Regions from separate parts of the Agrobacterium sp. GD03872 genome, predicted to be linked through region 2. Evidence: riboswitches for the same ligand, from Rfam matches in the RefSeq annotation. Region 2 holds a riboswitch; each other region holds the start of a gene.

Region 1 (6,965 bases), on a different contig from region 2:
TGATGACGATCCAGAACATCAATCAGGCAGTGGAAACCCTCTCCGGCGGCCAGCGTCAGGGTGTGGCCGTGGCGCGTGCGGCGGCCTTCGGCTCCAAGGTCGTCATCCTCGACGAACCGACGGCAGCACTCGGCGTGAAGGAAAGCCGACGTGTTCTGGAGCTTATTCTGGACGTGCGCTCGCGCGGCCTGCCGATCGTTCTCATCTCGCACAACATGCCGCATGTTTTCGAGGTCGCGGATCGCATCCATATCCACCGGCTTGGCAAGCGCCTGTGCGTTATCAATCCGAAGGACTATTCCATGTCGGATGCCGTCGCCTTCATGACCGGCGCCAAGGAAGCGCCGAAGGAAACGCTTGCCGCATGACGCTTAAACTCGAGACGATCGTCGAAGACGTTCTTCGGCGGGCAGAGCGCAAATCCCGTTTCATCATTGCCATTGCCGGTCCCCCTGGGGCCGGCAAATCCACGCTGGCGGATGCGCTTTGCGACGCCTTGCGCCTGCGCGGCGAAACGGCCGCTGTTCTACCGATGGACGGTTTCCATATGGATAACGGCATTCTTGCGGAACGCGGACTGCTGCCGCGAAAGGGTGCGCCGGAAACATTCGACGTGCGCGGGTTCCTCGATATTGTCTCCGCCGTCCGCAAGGGCGGGCAGGAAGTTCTGGTACCGGTCTTCGACCGCTCCCGCGAAATCGCCATTGCCTCCGCCCGCGCCATCGCCCCGGAAACACGCTTCGTCCTTGCTGAAGGCAATTACCTTCTGCTGAATGAAGCGCCCTGGACGACGCTTTCCGAAAGCTTCGACCTCACCATCTTTGTCGGTCCATCCGTCGACGTGCTGGAAAAGAGGCTGCGGGACAGATGGCAGGGTTACGGTCTCGATGCGGCCGCGATCCACGCCAAACTTTTCGAAAACGATCTTCCCAACGGAAAAAGGGTGATCGAAAACGCCCGCCCCGCCGATATCCGTATCGATATCTGGGAATAGATTAACGCTTTCCCGCGCTGGAGGGGCAAGGCGCACTTGCCGTTAAGCCTTTGTTGACCATGTGTTGAATCTTTTTGATCCACAGGGCGCGGCTTTCCCATGTCTATCCGTTGACGCGAAAATTTCCTCATATACTATATGTGGTGTTCGAGGTTCTTCCGATTCGCAAGGGTCGGGAGCTAAGACGGGAATTCGGTGCGTAACGCCTTCATGGCGGAGCAAGGCCGAAACTGCCCCCGCAACTGTAAGCGGCGAGCATCGTTCCGATTTGGGTCACTGGGGCTGAGAGCTTCGGGAAGGCCGGGATAGATGTTGTGACCCGCAAGTCAGGAGACCTGCCTTGAGCGCAAACGTCCACGGGCGGGGTGTCCGGAGGAAGGTGTATGGCGCAAATGATTTGCGTTCGCCCTTTTCTGCCCCCTCCAGAACAAGCTTCGGGGTGAAGTCATGCCAGTGCATTTGTTTGAGTTGCTGCGCTCGTCGGCGTAGAGAGTGATTTTACGCGGCTAAAAGCCGCGCACGCCCACCCTAATGACAGAACCATCGCCGTCCGATTGCGATTGCAATCGGCAATGTTGAGCCGTGTCCGAAACCGGCTTCGAGAGAGGAAATTATGACCGTCACCGTTTACAGCAAGCCCGCCTGCGTCCAATGCACCGCCACCTATCGTGCGCTAGACCGCATCGGCGTCCCCTATGAGATCGTCGATATCTCCGAAGATACTGAAGCGCTCGATCATGTCCGTGGCCTCGGTTACATGCAGGTTCCCGTCGTCGTTGCCGGCGAGCGCCATTGGGCGGGTTTCCGGCCGGATATGATCGGCTCGATCAGCTGAGGCGGCGGGGCGATGGGCCTGATCGTCTATTATTCCAGCCGCTCCGAAAACACCCATCGTTTCCTTCTGAAACTGGGACGGCGTCTGTTTCGTCTGCCGCTTGGCGTTGAGGAAGATGTTCCCCATGTGTCCGAGCCCTATGTGCTCGTCACCCCCACCTATGGGGGCGGCGGCACCAAAGGGGCCGTGCCAAAGCCGGTCATCCGGTTCTTGAACGAGCCCTCCAACCGAAATCTCATTCGCGGCGTCATCGCGGCGGGAAACACGAATTTTGGCGCAGCTTTCGCATCCGCCGGAGATATCGTCTCGCGCAAATGTGCGGTGCCGTTTCTCTATCGCTTCGAGCTTCTCGGCACGGAGGAAGATGTCGCCAATGTCAAACATGGATTGGAACGATTTTGGACACGCTGACCTCAGGCGCGCTGCGCAAGGACGCCAAACAGCCGGCAGCCGCAACCCAGAAGCCGCTCGATGCGGCTCTGGACTACCACGCGCTGAACGCGATGCTGAACCTTTACGACGAGAACGGAAAGATCCAGCTCGACAAGGATCGGCTGGCCGCCCGGCAATATTTCCTCCAGCACGTCAACCAGAACACCGTCTTTTTTCATAACCTCAGGGAAAAGCTCGATTATCTGGTGACGGAGGGATATTACGAACAGGAGGTACTGGATCAGTATTCCTTCAACTTCGTCCGCGATCTCTATGACGAAGCCTATGCCCGGAAGTTCCGCTTCCCGACCTTTCTCGGCGCTTTCAAATATTACACCTCCTACACGCTGAAGACCTTCGACGGAAAACGTTATCTGGAGCGTTACGAGGATCGCGTCTGCATGGTGGCACTGGCCCTTGCGCGTGGCGATGAGCAGCTTGCCAGCAATCTGGTCGATGAGATCATTTCAGGCCGCTTCCAGCCGGCAACGCCGACATTCCTCAACGCCGGCAAAAAGAGCCGTGGTGAACTGGTCTCGTGTTTTCTGCTGCGTGTGGAAGACAATATGGAAAGCATCGGCCGCTCCATCAATTCGGCCCTGCAGCTTTCCAAGCGCGGCGGCGGCGTGGCGCTGTCCTTGACCAATATCCGCGAATTTGGAGCGCCGATCAAACAGATCGAAAACCAGTCGTCCGGCGTCATCCCTGTCATGAAGCTGCTGGAAGACAGTTTTTCCTATGCCAACCAGCTTGGCGCGCGACAGGGTGCCGGCGCGGTCTATCTGCACGCTCACCACCCCGATATCATGCGCTTCCTCGATACCAAGCGCGAAAATGCCGACGAGAAAATCCGCATCAAGACCCTGTCGCTCGGCGTGGTGATCCCCGACATCACCTTCGAACTCGCCCGCAACAATGAGGATATGTATCTGTTCTCGCCCTATGATGTGGAGCGGGTCTATGGCGTGCCGTTGACCGAGATTTCGGTCAGTGAAAAATATCATGAAATGGTCGCCGATAGCCGCATCCGCAAGAAGAAGATCAAGGCGCGCGAATTCTTCCAGGTGATCGCCGAAATCCAGTTCGAGAGCGGTTACCCCTACATCATGTTCGAGGACACGGTGAACCGCGCCAATCCGGTCGCCGGCCGCATCAGCATGAGCAATCTCTGCTCGGAAATCCTGCAGGTCAGCGAAGCGAGCGAGTTCAACGCCGATCTGTCCTATAGCCATATGGGCAAGGATATTTCCTGCAATCTCGGATCACTCAATATTGCGTCGGCGATGGATTCGGCCGATTTCGGCAAGACCATCGAGACCTCCATCCGGGCGCTGACGGCTGTTTCGGATATGAGCCACATCTCTTCCGTTCCCTCGGTGGAAAAGGGCAATGATGCCAGCCACGCCATCGGACTCGGTCAGATGAACCTGCACGGTTATCTGGCGCGGGAGCGCATCTTCTACGGCTCGGAAGAAGGCATCGATTTCACCAATATCTATTTCTACACGGTGACCTATCACGCCATCCGCGCCAGCAACCGGCTGGCCGTGGAAAGGGGTCAGAGCTTCAGGGGCTTTGAGAACTCCAAATATGCCTCGGGCGACTATTTCGACAAATATACCGACCGGGAATGGTTGCCCGCGACGGAAAAGGTCCGTGCGCTCTTCGAAAAAGCCGGTATTGCCATTCCAACGCAGGAAGACTGGACGGCGTTGAAGCAGGACGTGATGGCATCGGGTCTCTATAACCAGAACCTTCAGGCCGTACCGCCAACCGGTTCGATCTCCTATATCAACCACTCCACCTCTTCCATTCATCCGATCGTCTCGAAGATCGAAATCCGTAAAGAGGGCAAGATCGGCCGCGTTTATTACCCGGCTTCCTATCTCTCGAACGACAATCTCGAATATTATCAGGACGCCTATGAGATCGGCCCTGAAAAGATCATCGACACCTATGCGGCGGCTACCCAGCATGTCGATCAGGGCCTGTCGCTGACGCTGTTTTTCCGCGATACGGCGACGACGCGTGATATCAACCGCGCGCAGATCTACGCCTGGAAGAAGGGCATCAAGACCATCTACTACATTCGTTTGCGCCAGATGGCGCTGGAAGGCACGCAGGTTCAGGGCTGCGTTTCCTGCACGCTCTGATTTGAGGGACAAGAGAATGAACATCGCCGTAAAAACCGCGTCCCGCATCCGCGCGGTCAACTGGAACCGCATCGAGGACGACAAGGATCTCGAAGTCTGGAACCGCCTGACCTCGAATTTCTGGCTGCCGGAAAAAGTGCCGCTCTCCAACGACATCCCCTCCTGGGGAACGCTGAAGCCGGAAGAACAGAAACTGACAATCCGTGTCTTCACCGGCCTGACATTGCTCGACACCATCCAGAACGGTGTCGGCGCCGTGCGCCTGATGGAGGATTCGGCAACGCCGCATGAGGAGGCGGTTCTCTCCAACATCTCCTTCATGGAGGCGGTGCACGCCCGCTCCTATTCGTCGATCTTCTCGACGCTCTGCCTCACGCCCGATGTTGACGACGCCTATCGCTGGTCGGAGGAAAACGAGTTCCTGCAGCGCAAATCCGCGCTCATCATGCGGGAATATGACAGCGGCGATCCGCTGAAGAAAAAAATCGCCAGCGTGTTTCTGGAAAGTTTCCTGTTCTATTCCGGCTTTTATCTGCCGATGTTCTGGTCAAGCCGCGCCAAGCTCACCAACACGGCGGACCTGATCCGCCTCATCATCCGCGACGAGGCTGTGCATGGTTATTATATCGGCTACAAGTTCCAGCGGGCGGTGGAGCGTCTCAGCGAAACGCAGAGACAGGAGATCAAGGATTTCGCCTTCGATCTCCTGCTCGAACTTTACGATAACGAGGCGAAATATACCGAAGACCTCTATGACGGCGTCGGCCTGACAGAGGACGTCAAGCAGTTCCTGCATTACAACGCCAACAAAGCCCTGATGAATCTGGGTTATGAGGCGCTGTTTCCTGCCGAGGCCTGCCGGGTCAATCCGGCGATCCTCTCGGCGCTTTCTCCGAATGCCGACGAGAACCACGACTTCTTTTCCGGTTCCGGCTCGTCCTATGTCATCGGCAAGGCGGTTGCGACCGAAGACGAAGACTGGGATTTCTGAAACCGGTTTGTCGGCAGGACCCGCAAAAGCTATTGCGGGTTCACCACCTGGCTCGCAAGGCGGAAGGGGCTGGCGACGGTGGCGCCGATCGCATCGAAAACAAAGGCTCCGGCGCTGTTGATATCACCCCCGCGCCTGCTTGCCTCAAGTTGCGGCACCATGGAGGCAAGCGCCGCATAGCGGTCGTGGTTGAGCGGGTCCGACGCCTTCAAATTGGAGATGTCGACGAATTGCACGCCCTCCTTAAGGGCGGCTTCCTGCACCTGCGGATCGGTCACATCCAGCGCGCCGATACGGGTAACGTCGGCACCAAGGATGGAAGAGGCTTTCAGCGCACGGTCATCCTTGGAAACGAGAACGGTAAGCGGCGGGTTGAGCCGGCCGACGACCTCGATCTGCTTGCGGAAGACATCGGCGTCAATATCGGGCGCAGCCAACACCACCTGCAGCTTGGCGATGACATCGTTTCTGCCCTGGAAGCGCAATTGCCGAAGCGCCTCCATGACCAGCCAGCCGCCCATGCTGTGCCCGAACACGACGACGCTCTTTTTTGGGGTCTGCCGGGTAAGATCGATCAACATTGCTGCGAGCGCATCGCGTGAAAAGGTCGCGGACTCCTTGTCGGCCACATAGCCGGCGACAGAGGCTTGCGACGGCCAGGAAAAGACCAGCGGCACGCCGTTCATATTGGCATCCGCGGCCATCTGCGCCGCGCGGAACAGTGCTTCCTGATAGCTGTAATTATAGCCGTGTACAAAAAGTGCGATCTGCTTGCCGGAGCGGGCTATGTCGCCAAGATCGGCATTAAAGCGCGTCTTCGTCAGCATATCGGCCCTGGTAACGACGAAATCCTTTTTCGGGTCTGGCTTGCCGCTGGCCCATTCGATTTTCCCGCTTTTATGTGTGGGCGGAATGGAAATATCGAAACTGGCGTAGTTTGGCTCCATTGCCCGCGCCGTGCCGAAGCCCTTTTTTGCGTCCGTGTTTTTCTCCCGAGTGCTCGCCACGAAGGCGGTCACGATTTTCGTGTCGTGGGTCCTGGTGTTGACGGCCTCCAGCACATCCGCCCCCGGTCGGCCTGCGCAGGAGGAGAGAAGACCGAGAGTGAGAAACAGAGAAAAGATCAGGCGCATGAATGGGGCTACCGGTGATGAGGACCGGTTCATAAATAACCGGCGACTAAAAAAGTTGCTACTGAAGAATGAATTGCACTCTAGCGGCTGTCTTCGGTGCGGACGGGCGTTCCCCACCTTGCTATCCGTCCATCTTCGTTTTAGGCCGTAAAGATGACGAACAAGGTGTCGCTTTCCCGACTGAAACTCACGGACTTCCGCAATTATGCGGCGGCCGCGCTTGCGCTCGATGACCGCCATGTCGTGCTGACCGGCGACAACGGCTCCGGCAAGACGAACCTTCTGGAGGCGGTGTCGTTTCTTTCGCCGGGACGCGGCTTGCGCCGTGCCGTCCTGTCCGAGGTGACGCGCGTGGGCGCCGAAGCCACTGGTTTCTCGATCTTCGCCGATGTCGAGGGTATGGATGGCGATGTCGCCATCGGCACCG
Region 2 (6,965 bases):
GAAGGCAAAGGCCATCAGGAAGCCGTTATGGCGGTAATTTTCCTGCTGATCCCACATCATGGGAATGATGTTGAGGCGATCGCGCAGCCAGGAATAATGCGAATAATCCATCAGCGAGGCGAGGCCGGCAAGAAGCGGCAGCGCCACCACCAGTCCTGCTGCGCGTTCGCGCCAGCGCAGGACGGGTGAATGGCGGCGCGCCAGCAGCCATAACGCCACAAGCGCGGCAATGGTGGCGCAGATGCCGAGCCCCAACAGCACGGCTGTCATGGGCTGCGCCTTCAGCATGGTGGGCAAAAGCTCAAGGATTTGCCGGCCGAACAAAAGGTCGGATGGGTAGAGCGGATCGGAGAGATAGGTCTGTTTCTGCGCGGAAATCAGCCCGGTCAGCGCGCAGAGCGGCGCAACCGCGATCAGCGACAGGTAACGCCGGCCAAGGAGCGCATCGAGTGCGACGAGAAGGGCGAGCACGGCGGCAATGGTGGTCATGCCGGGGCGGGCGGAGGAGGTGAGGAAGGCGCCGATATCATGGAGCGAACCACGGGCGATCCATTCCAGCGCCACGACCAGCATGACGGAGGCGACCGTCAGATTGGCAAGCGGATAGGCGATGCCCGAAAGCTTGGAAAGGCTCCTTGTCCATGCAGGCGAAAAGACGAAACCAGCCTTTTCGGAAGCCGTTGTTTTTGGCGCCGAATCTCTCAAACCCATACTCCGGTATTGCAGGCGGCACGGCCGATCCGGGGAGATGAATCGGGTGTCGCAAAAGTGTCATGTAACTGTCACATAAGCGCGATGAACGCGACATGAACTTTGAAGAGTCTGGCCGGTGCGGCGATAACCTTAGCGTGAACGCGCGCGGACGAAGCGTAACGGGCGGCGCCATGCAATTGCCGCGTTGCGGAGCGGCCACGGGCGCGGTATTGAAAAGTCATGAGCGACAGACACGATATCCAGAACCATCTCCGGATTGCCGTCGGGCAGTTCAATCCCACCGTTGGCGACGTGGCGGGCAATCTCGCCAAGGCGCGCGAGGCAAGGGCCGATGCGGCGACGCAGGGCGCCGATCTTCTGCTCCTGACGGAGCTGTTCATATCCGGCTATCCGCCGGAAGATCTGGTGCTGAAGCCGGCTTTCCTGAAAGCATGCCTGAAGGCTGTCGAGGAGCTGGCGGCGGAAACCGCCGATGGCGGGCCGGGCATCGTCATCGGTTTTCCGCGACAGGGTGAGACGGGCCGGCACAATTCGGTGGCGCTTCTGGATGGCGGCAAGATCATCGCGCTGCGCGACAAGATCGACCTGCCGAATTACGGTGAATTCGACGAAAAACGCGTTTTCTCCGAAGGTTCGATTTCCGGTCCCTATAATTTCCGGGGTGTGCGGATCGGCATTCCGATCTGTGAGGAAATCTGGAACGATATGGGTGTCTGCGAAACGCTCGCCGAAAGCGGGGCGGAAATCCTGCTGGTGCCGAACGGTTCGCCCTATTATCGCGGCAAGCTGGATGTGCGCCATCAGGTGGCGCTCAGGCAGGTTATCGAAAGCGGCCTGCCGCTCGTCTTCGCCAACCAGCTGGGCGGGCAGGACGAGCTGGTGTTCGACGGCGCGAGCTTTGGCTTCAATGCCGACAGGACGCTCGCCTTCCAGATGAGCCAGTTCGAGGCCACACTTGCCGTCACCGACTGGAAACGCACGGCAGACGGCTGGCGCTGCGAAAGCGGACCTTTCTCGAAGATTCCCGAAGGCGAGGAGGCGGACTACCGCGCCTGCATGCTGGGCTTCCGCGATTACGTCAACAAGAACGGCTTTAAGAGCGTGGTTCTCGGCCTTTCCGGCGGCATCGATTCGGCGATCTGCGCCGCCCTTGCCGTCGATGCGCTGGGCGAGGAGCGGGTGCGCTGCATCATGCTGCCTTACCGCTATACCTCGGAAGAATCGCTGAAGGACGCGGCCGATTGCGCCAAGGCGCTGGGCTGCCGTTACGATATCGTGCCGATTTCAGAGCCGGTGGAAGGATTCCTCTCGGCGCTTTCCGATCTCTTCGAGGGCACGGAAGAGGGCATTACCGAGGAAAACCTGCAGAGCCGCACGCGCGGCACCATTTTGATGGCCGTCTCGAACAAGTTCGGCTCGATGGTAGTGACGACGGGCAACAAGTCGGAAATGTCGGTGGGTTACGCCACGCTCTACGGCGACATGAATGGCGGTTTCAACCCCATCAAGGACCTCTACAAGATGCAGGTCTATGCCATTTCCAGCTGGCGCAACGCCCATGTGCCGCCGGGCGCGCTCGGCCCTTCCGGCGAGGTGATCCCGGTCAATATCATTTCCAAGGCGCCCTCGGCCGAATTGCGCCCCAACCAGACCGACCAGGATTCGCTGCCGCCCTATCCGGTGCTGGACGATATTCTGGAATGCCTTGTCGAGAAGGAAATGTCGGTCGAGGAGATTCTCGCGCGCGGCCATGATGTGGCGACGGTGCACCGGGTGGAGCATCTGCTTTATCTCGCCGAATACAAGCGCCGGCAATCGGCGCCGGGCGTGAAGATCACCAAGAAGAACTTTGGGCGTGACCGGCGTTATCCGATCACCAACCGGTTCCGGGATCGGTGATTGAAGGCGCGCGCCATCGATTTCTGGCGGGTGAGTTAACCGCCTTTCTCCGTCATCCTCGCCCTTGAGGCGAGGATCCAAATGCGGTTGAGATTGTGGATCCTCGGGTCAAGCCCGAGGATGACGTCGCGTGTGAGGAGCTTTTTTTGACAGCCCATAAACGGCGCGGAGAAAACCCCGCGCCGTCCACTCATCTCAAATGGCCTGCCCCACATCGATGCGGTTGCCATCGTGGTCTTCAAACACAAAGGCGCGCAGGCCATAATCTTTGTCCTGCAGGCCCTTGATGATGCGCAGCCCGTGGCTCTTGCAGAGCGCATGCAGCGCATCGACATCGCTCACCATCATATGCGCCACATTGAAGGGCGCCGCCTTGTGGCTGGGCTGCAATGTCAGGTGCAGCTCGGCATTGCCCTGTTTGAGGATCATGAAGCCGACAGGGTCGCCGTTTTCGAAGGTCTTTTCGAAGCCCAGTACATCGACATAAAAATCATGGGCCTTTTCGATATTTTTGACAGGAAGCATTGCGGCGATCCGCCCGAAGCGGATGCCGTGATCGGCGATGGTATTCATCGCGGAACCTCTGGCCTGGGAGAAACGGCAAGCGGCGCGGACGGTGCCGGAGCGCTGGCGTTTTTTCCGGTTTGAATTTGCAGGACGGTGCCTGCCGCCCTAGGATCATAATCGAGGCGATGGCGGATGCAAACGGAATGTCTGCATTGCCGGGCGCTTTGAACGAGACACGGACACGCCCGGGAGGCAGAATGCGCAGCTCCATCGAAATCTTCAACATCCGCACCCGGCAGATGCGGGTGGTGTGGCAGACGCCCGATCTCTTCGAAGCGCCGAATTGGTCGCCGGATGGAAAATATCTGCTGCTGAACAGCGAAGGGCTGCTTTATCGCCTGTCTCCCGCCGGTGATACGTCGCCGGAAAAGGTCGATACCGGCTTTGCGACGCTCTGCAACAACGACCACGGCATATCGCCTGACGGTTCGCTCTACGCCATTTCCGACAAGGTGGAATTCGGCAAGAGCGCCATTTATCTTCTGCCATCGGCGGGCGGCGCGCCAAGGCTGATGACGAAGAACCTGCCTTCCTATTGGCACGGCTGGTCGCCGGACGGAAAAAGCTTCGCCTATTGCGGCATTCGCGATCAGGTTTTCGATATCTACGCCATGGATATTGAGAGCGGCGTCGAGACGCGCCTGACCCATGGCGAAGGCCGCAATGACGGGCCGGATTATTCGCCCGACGGCGAGTGGATCTATTTCAATTCCAGCCGCACCGGGCGGATGCAGGTCTGGCGCGTGCGGGTGGATGGCTCCTTCGTCGAGCGCATTACCGACAGCCCCTATGGCGACTGGTTTCCACATCCGTCCCCCAGAGGTGACAAGGTGGTGTTCGTCTCCTATGACGGTGACGTCTTCGACCATCCGCGCGACCTCGATGTGCGGGTGCGGCTGATGGATATGGAAGGCGGCAATGTCGAAATGCTGTTTGAGCTTTTTGGCGGGCAGGGCACCATGAACTCGCCCAACTGGCATCCGGATGGGGACGAATTCGCTTATGTGCGGTACTTTCCGGTAGAGTGATGCGGTTAGGACGAGGGAGAGTTCCGCCTTTCATCATTCCGGCCCAAGGCCGGAATGATGAAGGTGTGGGAGGATCATCGGCACATTGCGCATCGCCCGCCAAGATACTTGCATTCGCAAGCTTTTTTGCCCATAGATTTTTCGGTCAGGTGCCCGTTGTTGCGGCGGGAGAATCGGGAATCCGGTGAAAGACCGGAACGTGCCCAGCGCTGTGAGGCGGACGCCCTTTTTCTGAAGCCACTGGAGTCATTCGGGAAGGCGAAAGGGGTGGATGAAGCCGAGTCAGAAGACCGGCCTGGCGGGATAGACCGAACCGCGCGGACGGCGGCAGGTTGCTGAAGAGGCGTGTTGTCGCCGCGAAGACCGGCATGGTTTCCGCGTCCGCGCGCCCGCATTGTTGGGGTTAAACGATGCCGACCGATCCGTCCGAGGGTAATCCCTTGCAGGCCAGTCCATTCGATCATGCGCTTTCGCCCGCGCGCCCGTTTTCCTGCGAAGAACGCGAGGCGATCTACCGCGCCATCGAGACCCGGCGCGATGTGCGCGATCAGTTCCTGCCCGATCCGCTGCCGGACGAGCTTGTCGAGCGTCTTTTGAAGGCGGCGCATTCTGCGCCCTCGGTCGGTTTCATGCAGCCGTGGAATTTCACCCTCATCACCGATGGCGCGGTGCGGCAGGCGGCCTTTGTGGCCTTCAGCCGCGCCAATGAGGAGGCGGCGGCGATGTTTGCGGGCGAGCAGCAGGCGCTTTATCGCAGCCTCAAGCTTGAAGGCATCCGCAAGGCGCCGCTCAGCATCTGCGTCACCTGCGATCCCACCCGCGGCGGCAAGGTGGTGCTGGGCCGCACCCACAATCCGCGCACGGATGTCTATTCCACCGTCTGCGCCATCCAGAACCTCTGGCTTGCGGCGCGCGCCGAAGGCGTCGGCGTCGGCTGGGTCAGCATTTTCCACGATAGCGACATCCGCGCCATTCTGGAAATCCCCGATCATATCGAAATCGTCGCCTGGCTGTGCCTTGGGCGTGTCGATGCGCTCTATACCGAGCCGGAACTGGCGGTGAAGGGCTGGCGGCAGCGTGTGCCGCTGGAGGAACTGGTGTTTCGCAACCGCTGGGGCGGGGTGTAGAAGCGGAGGCCTGTGAATAAGGCGGGACGTCGCCGCGGATTTCTTCTCCCCGCCGGGGAAAAGGTGGCCCGAAGGGCCGGATGAGGGGGCAAGCTCTCCGAATATCGCTGACGCTGCCCCCTCATCCCGCTGCCGCGGACTTCTCCCCCTTGGGGAGAAGAAACAAGGCGCGCGCTTGCCCCATTACGAGCGCGGAAGAGATTTCACTGCTGCGGCTGTATACCCTTCAACGCCGGGTTCTTCAGGTCGATACGGCCCGTCTGGTCGGGCAGGAATTTCGGGCCTATGACGCGGACGCGGCTGTCGTTCGGATCGTAGTCGCGTTCGGGAACGGGCGCTTCCGGCGGCTTGGCGGCCTGTTGCTGTTCGGCGGGTTTCTCAGCCCTGTCACCTTGCGGTGATGGAATGGTGGTGATGCCGGAATAGGGCTTTTCGGGCTGCGGCTTGGCGGCCTCTTCCTGCTTTTGCATTTCCTCGTGATAGGCGGCCATGTTGCAGGCGCAGCCCGGCGCTTTTGCCGTGGCGTTCCTGTAGGCGAAGGCGGTCGGCAGATCCCTGTAGGGCTTTCCGGTTTCGGCAGACACCATGTCGGCGGTTTCCTGATCCGTCATGGAGTGGAAATAAAGCTCCGTCTCGGTCCCCGGACACATTTTCTCGCATTGCTCCGCCTGGGCGCGGAAATCGAGCGGCGAGGCATTGGAGGCGATCGGGAAAAACGAGCCGTCGCAGGTGCGCACGCAGAGTGTGCGAAGCCCGCCTTCGGCGGCGGCGTTGGGGTAGGGAGAAAGCCCCGCCTGTCCCGGCCCGTCGCCATTTTGCCGGCCATTCTGCCGGAAAGCATCGGGATAACGCGTCACATCGGGCGGCGGCGGCAATTGCGTTTCCGTCTGCGGCGCGGTGTTGCAGCCATTGGCGTCGAGGGCGGCGAGGATGCGCTGACGCCTGATGTCGCCATCATTGTCACGTGCCGTCGCCATGGCGTCGTCACGGTCACGGATGATGGCGTCGCGTTCGGCTTCGGCATCCACCAGCGCATCGCCGATCTCGGCGCAGACGCCGGCATTGGGGCTGCCATAGACGATGACGCTGCCCGAAGAGCAGCCATAGCCGCGCATGTCGTTCCTGATTTTGCGGATGGTGATGTTCTGGCGGGCGAGCGCATTGGCGTAACGCCGCACCTCGGCCGTATTGCCGACGATGCGGGGCGGCTCGCGCAACTGCGCGTAGAGCGTATCACAGACCTGATCCGCGAAAGCGGCGGCCGGGGCGACGAAAACAAGGGGAATCAGGAGGCCGATGATGCGGCTGCGGCGGGTCAATTGTTCGATCCGTTCGATGTCCCCGGCCGGTGGCAGGGGCGTTATACTTCACGAAATCCGTGTTTCAGGAAGATAACATAAGCTGTTGCCGCAATGCGGCAACAGCCTGTTCAAAATTGCGTTAATGCGGCCTCTATCACACCGAAGGATGCGACGCCTGCACCACGGCGAAGGCCGCCATGTTGACGACGCCGCGCGAGGTGACGCTGGGCGACAGGATATGGGCGGGCAGGGCCGTGCCGAGCAGGATCGGGCCGACATGCAGGCCTTCCGTCAGCGTGCGGGTGACACCGAGCGTGATGTTGGCGGCA
Region 3 (6,965 bases), on a different contig from region 2:
ACACCAGACAGAACACCGGCTAGCGGTACTTAATCCCAATCCCGCCGGACTTTTTGATGCGGTTGTCCTTTTACCGCACGCCTTTCAAATCGATGTCGAATGCAACCATATTCGAATAGAGCGGCACTCCGACACCCATGCCATAAGGCATGCGGGGAATATTGCCGGTAACGTGGAAGGTGACGGATCCGTTCTGCTGGTCAACGAATGTGGCGTGAAACGTCTCGCGTCTCGATATGCCTCTGGCCGTCAATATGCCTTCAACCATCGCGCTGCGAGGTCCGTCCTGCGTGACGCGGCTGGAACGGAAGACAATCTGCGGATAAACGGCAATATTAAAAACCGCGCTGGACCGCAGGAAATCCTCCACCCGTTCTTGCCCCGTCCGGACGCTGGAAGGGTTGAGGCTGATTTCCACATAGGATTTGGCCGGCTGGTCCGGGTCGATGTCGAAGCGTCCGGATATATCGGGAATTGTGCCCTTGATCCCGGGGCCGGCAACCTGGGCAATTGAAAAGCCTATATGAGAGGCCGGATCGATACGATAACGCCCGGCCGCGGTCGAAAGCGGATTGGCGGCCGCCGGCGAACCGGCCAATATCACGATGAAGAGACTGACGAGATAGGGATGTTTCACGGCGCGAGCTCCTTATGAACGGTCGCACTCAGAAAAACACCACAGGAAAAGATTTAATCCGCCCGGTTCAGTCAGATCGTAAAAATCCTGCCCGATGGGCGGGACTTGCTTTGATGGCGCGGGGAGCGGATATCTTGCAGGGCGTGGTTTCGTCACTCACAATGGCTGTCAAAGCTGATTAGAGATGCGACGCCGCTGGCCCGTTAGAAATGCGACACTGGTCGCGTTCTTGCGCTGACGGTCAGCCCCCGACCGGACCGGCTGGCCGGGGTTGCAAGGGTAGGGAGGGGGCGGATGATGGAACTCCCTCTTCGGCTTTAGCTTCCTCAGTTGTGGTGACTGCTTTGCGCCAACAGCGGACTTCCGCCGAAGCCTTCAGGTTGATCGGCGCTGCGGCGCCAAAGCAATCCAATAGTCTTCCCACATATGCCATGATGGAAGGTGGCAGCGAGCATCCGCCACCCGAGTTTTCGATCGTCGACAAGCTACGTAGCGAGCTCTTTCCGGACGATCTCGGCTCCTGCGCTCAGAGCATTCAGCTTACCTCTTGCCACACGGCGAGACAGAGGGGCCATGCCACAATTGGTGCACGGGCAAAGGTTGTCCGCGTCGACAAACTTGAGCGCCTTGCGCAACGTGGCGGCGACTTCCTCCGGGGTTTCGATCGTGTCACTTGCCACATCGATGGCTCCGACCATCACTTTCTTCCCTCGAACAAGCTCCAGAAGGTCCATAGGGACATGAGAGTTGTGGCATTCGAGGGAGATCATGCCGATGCTGGATTTCTGCAGTTTGGGGAGAGTTTCTTCATACTGCCGCCACTCTGAGCCGAGGGTCTTTTTCCAATCCGTATTTGCCTTTATGCCGTAACCGTAGCAGATATGGACGGCGGTCTCGCACTTCAGCCCTTCGATCGCCTTTTCCAGAGTGGCAATGCCCCAGTCATTCACTTCGTCAAAGAAAACGTTGAAGGCAGGCTCGTCGAACTGGATGATATCAACGCCGGCAGCCTCCAGTTCCCTTGCTTCCGCGTTGAGTATACCGGCAAATTCCCAGGCGAGCTTTTCACGGCTTTTATAGTGGTCGTCAAAAAGCGTATCGATTATCGTCATCGGACCCGGCAATGCCCATTTGATGGGGTGTTTGGTCTGATGACGCAAAAATCTGGCGTCTTCGACGAAAACGGGCTTCTGGCGAGAGACCGTGCCGACGACTGTCGGGACACTCGCATCATAGCGATCGCGAATTCTGACGGTCTCGCGTTTTTCGAAATCAACGCCATCGAGGTGCTCGATGAAAGTCGTGACGAAATGCTGGCGCGTTTGCTCGCCATCACTGACGATGTCGATGCCGGCTTGTTGCTGATCGTCCAGTGACAGGCGCAGGGCATCTCTTTTGCCCTCCAGCAGTTCCTCATCCTCTAGTTTCCAGGGCGACCACAGTTTTTCGGGCTGCGCAAGCCAGGAAGGTTTCGGCAGGCTGCCGGCAGTCGATGTGGGGAGAAGCTTCTTCATGATGATGACCTGTTTCCAGTGTTGATCAGGCGGCGCATTGAGCCAGGAATTGCTCAAGGGCGGCGCGGTATGGCTTGATGAAGTGTTCTTCGGTGAATTTGCCCTGATCCACCGCCAGGCGACTGCGTTCGTCGCGGTCGTAGATGATCCGGGTCAGCGAATAGTCCTGGTGCTTCAGATTGGGCTGGTAAAAATTCCCAGCGGCTGCGTTGGCATTGTAGATTTCAGGGCGATAAATCCTCTGAAACGTTTCCATCGTGCTGATGACGCCGATCAGTTCGATATTGGAATAATCGCCCAGCAAGTCGCCGACAAAATAGAAGGCCAGCGGCGCAACGCTGCCCGCGGGCATGAAATAGCGAACCTGCAATCCCATTTTCCCGAAATACTCATCGGTGAGCGAGAACTCATGCTGCCGGTACTCGACGCCCATGACCGGATGATGATTTTCGGTCCGGTAATAGGTCTTGCTGGTGGAGGCGCTGATGCAAATGACCGGCGGCTTGCGAAACTGCGACCGGTAGGCATCCGACTGCAGAAAGGACTTGAAAAGGTTTCCATGCAGGTCGCCGAAGTCGGCCGGAATACTGAAGGCAGGCAGGCTCTTGTTATACTCAGGCAGCACGACGTTAAAGTCGTAGTCGCGCACATAGGAGGAGAAGTTATTCCCCACAATGCCGTCGATACGTTCACCGGTTTTGTGATCGATGATCGTCGTCTTCAGTATCTCGATGAGAGGAAATGTCTCGCCATGAACATCCAGGCTCATTTCGACTGAAATGATCTCCAGCTCGACCGAGTATCGGTCCGCTTTGGGATTGTCCCAATGCGCGAGGGCGTTGAAGCGGCTATCGATCATCCGCAGGACATTGCGCAGGTTCTCCTGCCGCTTTTCGCCCCTGGCCAGGTTTGCGAAATTAGTGGTGATGCGCGTATGTTCCGAAGGACGATAATCCTCGTCGAAGGGTACGCTTGTGATCGTGAAACTGCAGGTCTGAGACATGTAGTGCCCCTATGGAGTGGGGGGCATGGATCTGCGGACGCATAGCAAGACAGGCCGCGATGATGCAGCCTTTGCTACGGCACACTGGGACACCCCGCCCGTGGACGTTACTTCGCCAAAGGCAGGTCTCCTGGCTCACGGTTCATCGCTTCCGTCCGTCTTCCCGGGGTAAACCAGTGACATGGTGGACTTTGGCTCGCCGCTTACAGTTGCGGGGGCAGCGTCGGCATTTCCGAATGACACGGAGCACCGACTTCCCTCTTAGCCCCAGTACGCTGCATGCAACGACCGGGGAACCTTAGGCATCCCGACCATAATGCAAGGTGAGACGTCGGTCAACATCATATAACGATATCTTTATATCGTTAAATCCATAGCGCGGCCGCAAGCTCTGATCTGATGGATTGCATGCGGCATTAACACACGACTGTTACACGCGCAGCCTTGGCCGGTCGCTAGTTAAAGATAAATCGCCGACAGTCGGCTCAGTTCAGATAGGCGGATGTGACCCTGCGCGATGTCCGCTTTGGGCCGATAGCGGCCTTATTCAGCCGCCTCCATTCGCGCAAGCGCTTTCTGCCTTCTCGCAATCACCTCCGGATCATTCATGAAATCTGTCCGTCGTCCGGGCTTTCGTCCGCGTTTTTGATACCCATTGCTCTGGCTGCCGTCCGGGATATCAAACATGCTGTTGACCTGTCCGGTTCGGCGCGGACCACGTTTGCTCCGTTTTAGATCGCGACCTTCCTGCATCTGAGCAACGAGTGACAGCATGTCATCCAGTCTCTTGTTCTCAACCACAGGCGACCGGTGAACGGAGCGAAGCGTGTCGAACGTCCTATAAGGCAGCGTAAAACTCTCGTGCATGATCTCCAGGCGGCCGTCCGGATAATCGCAAACGATGACTTTTTGACCCGCCAGTGATGTTGCCCGTTCCGTCGGATCGAGAATGAATATCACCTTGTCATAGCGCAACGTCAGGGATTGCGAGAGCGTGCGGACCTCCTTGCGGCACATGGCACTGTCGAGGTTCTCATGGGCGGCGAGGGGACGGTGCATGTCTTTCGGATTACGTGGTGGTTTACCGAAACGAGCGTTGAAATCGATAATGAATTCCTGCGCGTAATCGTTGGCAGCGTCTATCGTATCGATACCGCGGAGCCGCAGCTCCTTGACCAATCGATCCTGCAGGGTCTGATTGGCCCGTTCAACCCGGCCCTTGGCCTGTGGAGTGTTGGCGCAGATGATGTCGATGTTCAGCTCATAGAGTGCGCGTCCAAACTGCGTCAGCCCACTGGTTCGATCTTTCTCCGAAGCGTGCGTAGAGCGAAACACGCCGTGCTTGTCGCTATAAAAAGCCAGCGGTTTACCCCATTGCTGCAAATAGGCCTTTGTCGCGTGCAGATAATCGAAAGTGTTCTCGGATCCCGCAAAGCGCAGATGTAGCAGCTTGCCGGTAGCGTCATCGATATAGACGAGAAGGGCGCATTTTGGTCCGCGACTCTCGAACCACCAGTGATGCGATCCATCGATCTGCACCAGCTCGCCAAAGCAATCGCGCCGGCCGCGTGGTTGAAAGACACGTTTCTTGCGTTCTCTCCGAGATATCCAGATGCCTGCCTCGGTCATCCACTGGCGTAACGTTTCCTTGCCGATGGCCAGTTGGTGCCGCTCAATCAGCTTCTCGCGAGCCAAGGTTGGACCGAAATCGGCATACCGTTCTCTGACCAGATCGAGAACGGCGTTGCGAAGATCCTCGCTGTGACGCCGGTTGCTTGGTTGTTGGCGCTTCTTTGAGACGAGACCGGGCATGCCATCGCTCTCATATGCATTTAACAGCCGATGCATCTGGCTTCGGCTGATGCAGAGCACGTTTCTATCTGGCCCAAGTGTCGCATTACTAAATGGGCGCTACAATGGATAATCGCATAAGATAGAATAGGGAATTTCAGCAGTTTAGTGACAGTGTATTTTCATACACTTGAGTAACCCACGTTACATAATCTATGTGACCTGATTTGGGGTAACTCGTCAACCATTATAATGAACTTTCCAACACTTTATTAACACCACGGAACGAACTGTTTTCGACCACCGCCCCCGCCCTTGGAGCGGGCCGCTTTTTTGCTATCTGGTCGCTTCTTACACACATTGTTTTCGCGCGCCTTTTCAGACGACTTCCTTGCGTCAGGCTCAGGTGTAGGCGACAGATTGAGTTTTGATTGTTGGCGGTGTTTCTCCGTGATGACTGGTTTTTTGGCTTTAGCAGCGACGGGCGCAGCATAGCCAGATGGTGGACGGTCCGATATCGACGGTTTCACATCGACATATTTCGTCCTGGGCGTTTTCAGCTTCACCGAAGCCCTAAGGGCTGGTTCCGCTACACGCCTCACCGTAACGGCGAGAGCAGGCCCTACAGATCGGGGACTGTCGGGACGTGGGTTTGAAACCCTGCGAGCCGCCACAAGCGTTCTGTCTCGTAGGGGTTGTGACTTTTTGGTTTTATTTTTACGTGCCATCCGGCATCTCCCTCTTCATCGATTGAGAACCACAGCCGGACACCAGCCGTGGCGGTAAAGTAGCAGTTTGCTTTCTCGCAAAACTGCACAATTGCCCCTTCAAACGGCGGGGCGACAGGGACAGGCCCCTTGGAGCGATGCTCCGAATAAAGAAATTCATCGTAGACCGGCGTCGCGCCGGTATCGAGGAAGTCCCAAATGATCTCACTGCGAGGAGGGAGATCACCATGCTTTTCATCCCAAATGTCGATGAAATATTGCAGGAAGTTTTCCGCCGTTTTCCCGGTCATGTGAAACTGAACCGGCTTGGCCGCTTCCCGAAACTGCTTTTGCGTTTTGGCGCGCGTGGTCCTAGGGACGCGGCGCACATCGGGGAAGCTATAGAACAGGTTCTGCGGAGAGAGACCTTGTTCGAGATATTGCTCCGCCAACTGGCGAAAGTAATAATGGCCTAGCGGCGGTTTTTTGGAGGGCATAGGCCCCCAACCCTGCTGTTCTTCGTCCGCAGGGTCTTTGAGAAGATACTTACATGCATACCGGATTGCTTCCGGTGAGCACTTGTCCCAATAGGACCAGCCATGCGGCCAGTGCTTTTGCATGAAGTTTTCTCTGAGTACATGGTCAGGGACAGGCCCTTGCCAGTACAAGATGATGTGCCAATGAGCGCGGCCCTTCATAGAGCCGTATTCGCCGACGACGAAATACCGAACAGGAAACCCATCGGTGCGGAGATACTTGAGGTATTTTTGCACATCAGAGTAAGTCAGCACCGCAGCGCGGATATGATCGATATCGCCCGTTGTGCGATCCTGCCCATAGGTCAGGGTTACGACATGCGAGGCAGTTGCCGTCTTACTTTCGGCAATGTTTCGGCCAACCCAATCATCGACTTTGGTTTCCCGACATTGCCAGCATTCGCGACAGGCCACGACGCCGACATCGCTGATTTTTACCGGGTTCAAACACATGAGTTTTCGTGTCCTGTCACTAAATGCACCTATTACCAAGGGGATGGTGTTCCGCCGCGCCTGCCTTCCTTCCGTGATCTTGGGATCAAGGAAGGCAGGCACGGCTACGCGCCCGCCGAATTGACGGCGGGTGCGCTTTTCATTCGCCAAAGAGGCTTGATTAGAGGGAGCGGCCTATGTCTCGCCAGTTGGCGAGTTCCCAATGGGCGGGGTCGTAAAACGACCAATCACCGCCCCACTCGACCTTAATGCCGAGAGAGACCGCAACTTCCTTGCCGACATGACCGACAAGTTCCCATTGTTTGCGCGTCAGGCCCCAAGCCT

Evidence for each region. A riboswitch is a leader RNA that binds a small molecule or an ion and turns the genes downstream of it on or off. The one in region 2 is predicted to bind cobalamin.
Region 1: it holds a riboswitch for cobalamin, as region 2 does, so the genes downstream of both, nrdH (glutaredoxin-like protein NrdH) here and bluB (5,6-dimethylbenzimidazole synthase) in region 2, are expected to answer to the same signal.
Region 3: it holds a riboswitch for cobalamin, as region 2 does, so the genes downstream of both, N5D22_RS11880 (DUF1852 domain-containing protein) here and bluB (5,6-dimethylbenzimidazole synthase) in region 2, are expected to answer to the same signal.

Annotation. Positions count from the first base shown of each region.
Region 1 covers NZ_JAOCCY010000002.1:14,496-21,460, forward strand. The annotation lists gene N5D22_RS03995 (ATP-binding cassette domain-containing protein) at 1-368, shown strand, start outside; gene N5D22_RS04000 (nucleoside triphosphate hydrolase) at 365-994, shown strand; cobalamin riboswitch at 1,128-1,352, shown strand; gene nrdH (glutaredoxin-like protein NrdH) at 1,608-1,829, shown strand; gene nrdI (class Ib ribonucleoside-diphosphate reductase assembly flavoprotein NrdI) at 1,842-2,240, shown strand; gene nrdE (class 1b ribonucleoside-diphosphate reductase subunit alpha) at 2,228-4,414, shown strand; gene nrdF (class 1b ribonucleoside-diphosphate reductase subunit beta) at 4,431-5,405, shown strand; gene N5D22_RS04025 (alpha/beta hydrolase) at 5,435-6,538, opposite strand; gene recF (DNA replication/repair protein RecF) at 6,692-6,965, shown strand, end outside.
Region 2 covers NZ_JAOCCY010000003.1:10,549-17,513, reverse strand. The annotation lists gene N5D22_RS07555 (LTA synthase family protein) at 1-711, opposite strand, end outside; gene N5D22_RS07550 (NAD+ synthase) at 934-2,613, shown strand; gene N5D22_RS07545 (glyoxalase superfamily protein) at 2,809-3,186, opposite strand; gene N5D22_RS07540 (TolB family protein) at 3,378-4,208, shown strand; cobalamin riboswitch at 4,339-4,522, shown strand; gene bluB (5,6-dimethylbenzimidazole synthase) at 4,619-5,335, shown strand; gene N5D22_RS07530 (DUF2865 domain-containing protein) at 5,539-6,654, opposite strand; gene N5D22_RS07525 (NADP-dependent malic enzyme) at 6,791-6,965, opposite strand, start outside.
Region 3 covers NZ_JAOCCY010000004.1:173,811-180,775, reverse strand. The annotation lists gene N5D22_RS11890 (YceI family protein) at 71-637, opposite strand; gene N5D22_RS11885 (methionine synthase) at 1,123-2,151, opposite strand; gene N5D22_RS11880 (DUF1852 domain-containing protein) at 2,177-3,154, opposite strand; cobalamin riboswitch at 3,257-3,470, opposite strand; partial or broken gene N5D22_RS11875 (ISNCY family transposase) at 3,698-5,035, opposite strand; gene N5D22_RS11870 (hypothetical protein) at 5,568-6,791, opposite strand; gene N5D22_RS11865 (M15 family metallopeptidase) at 6,802-6,965, opposite strand, start outside.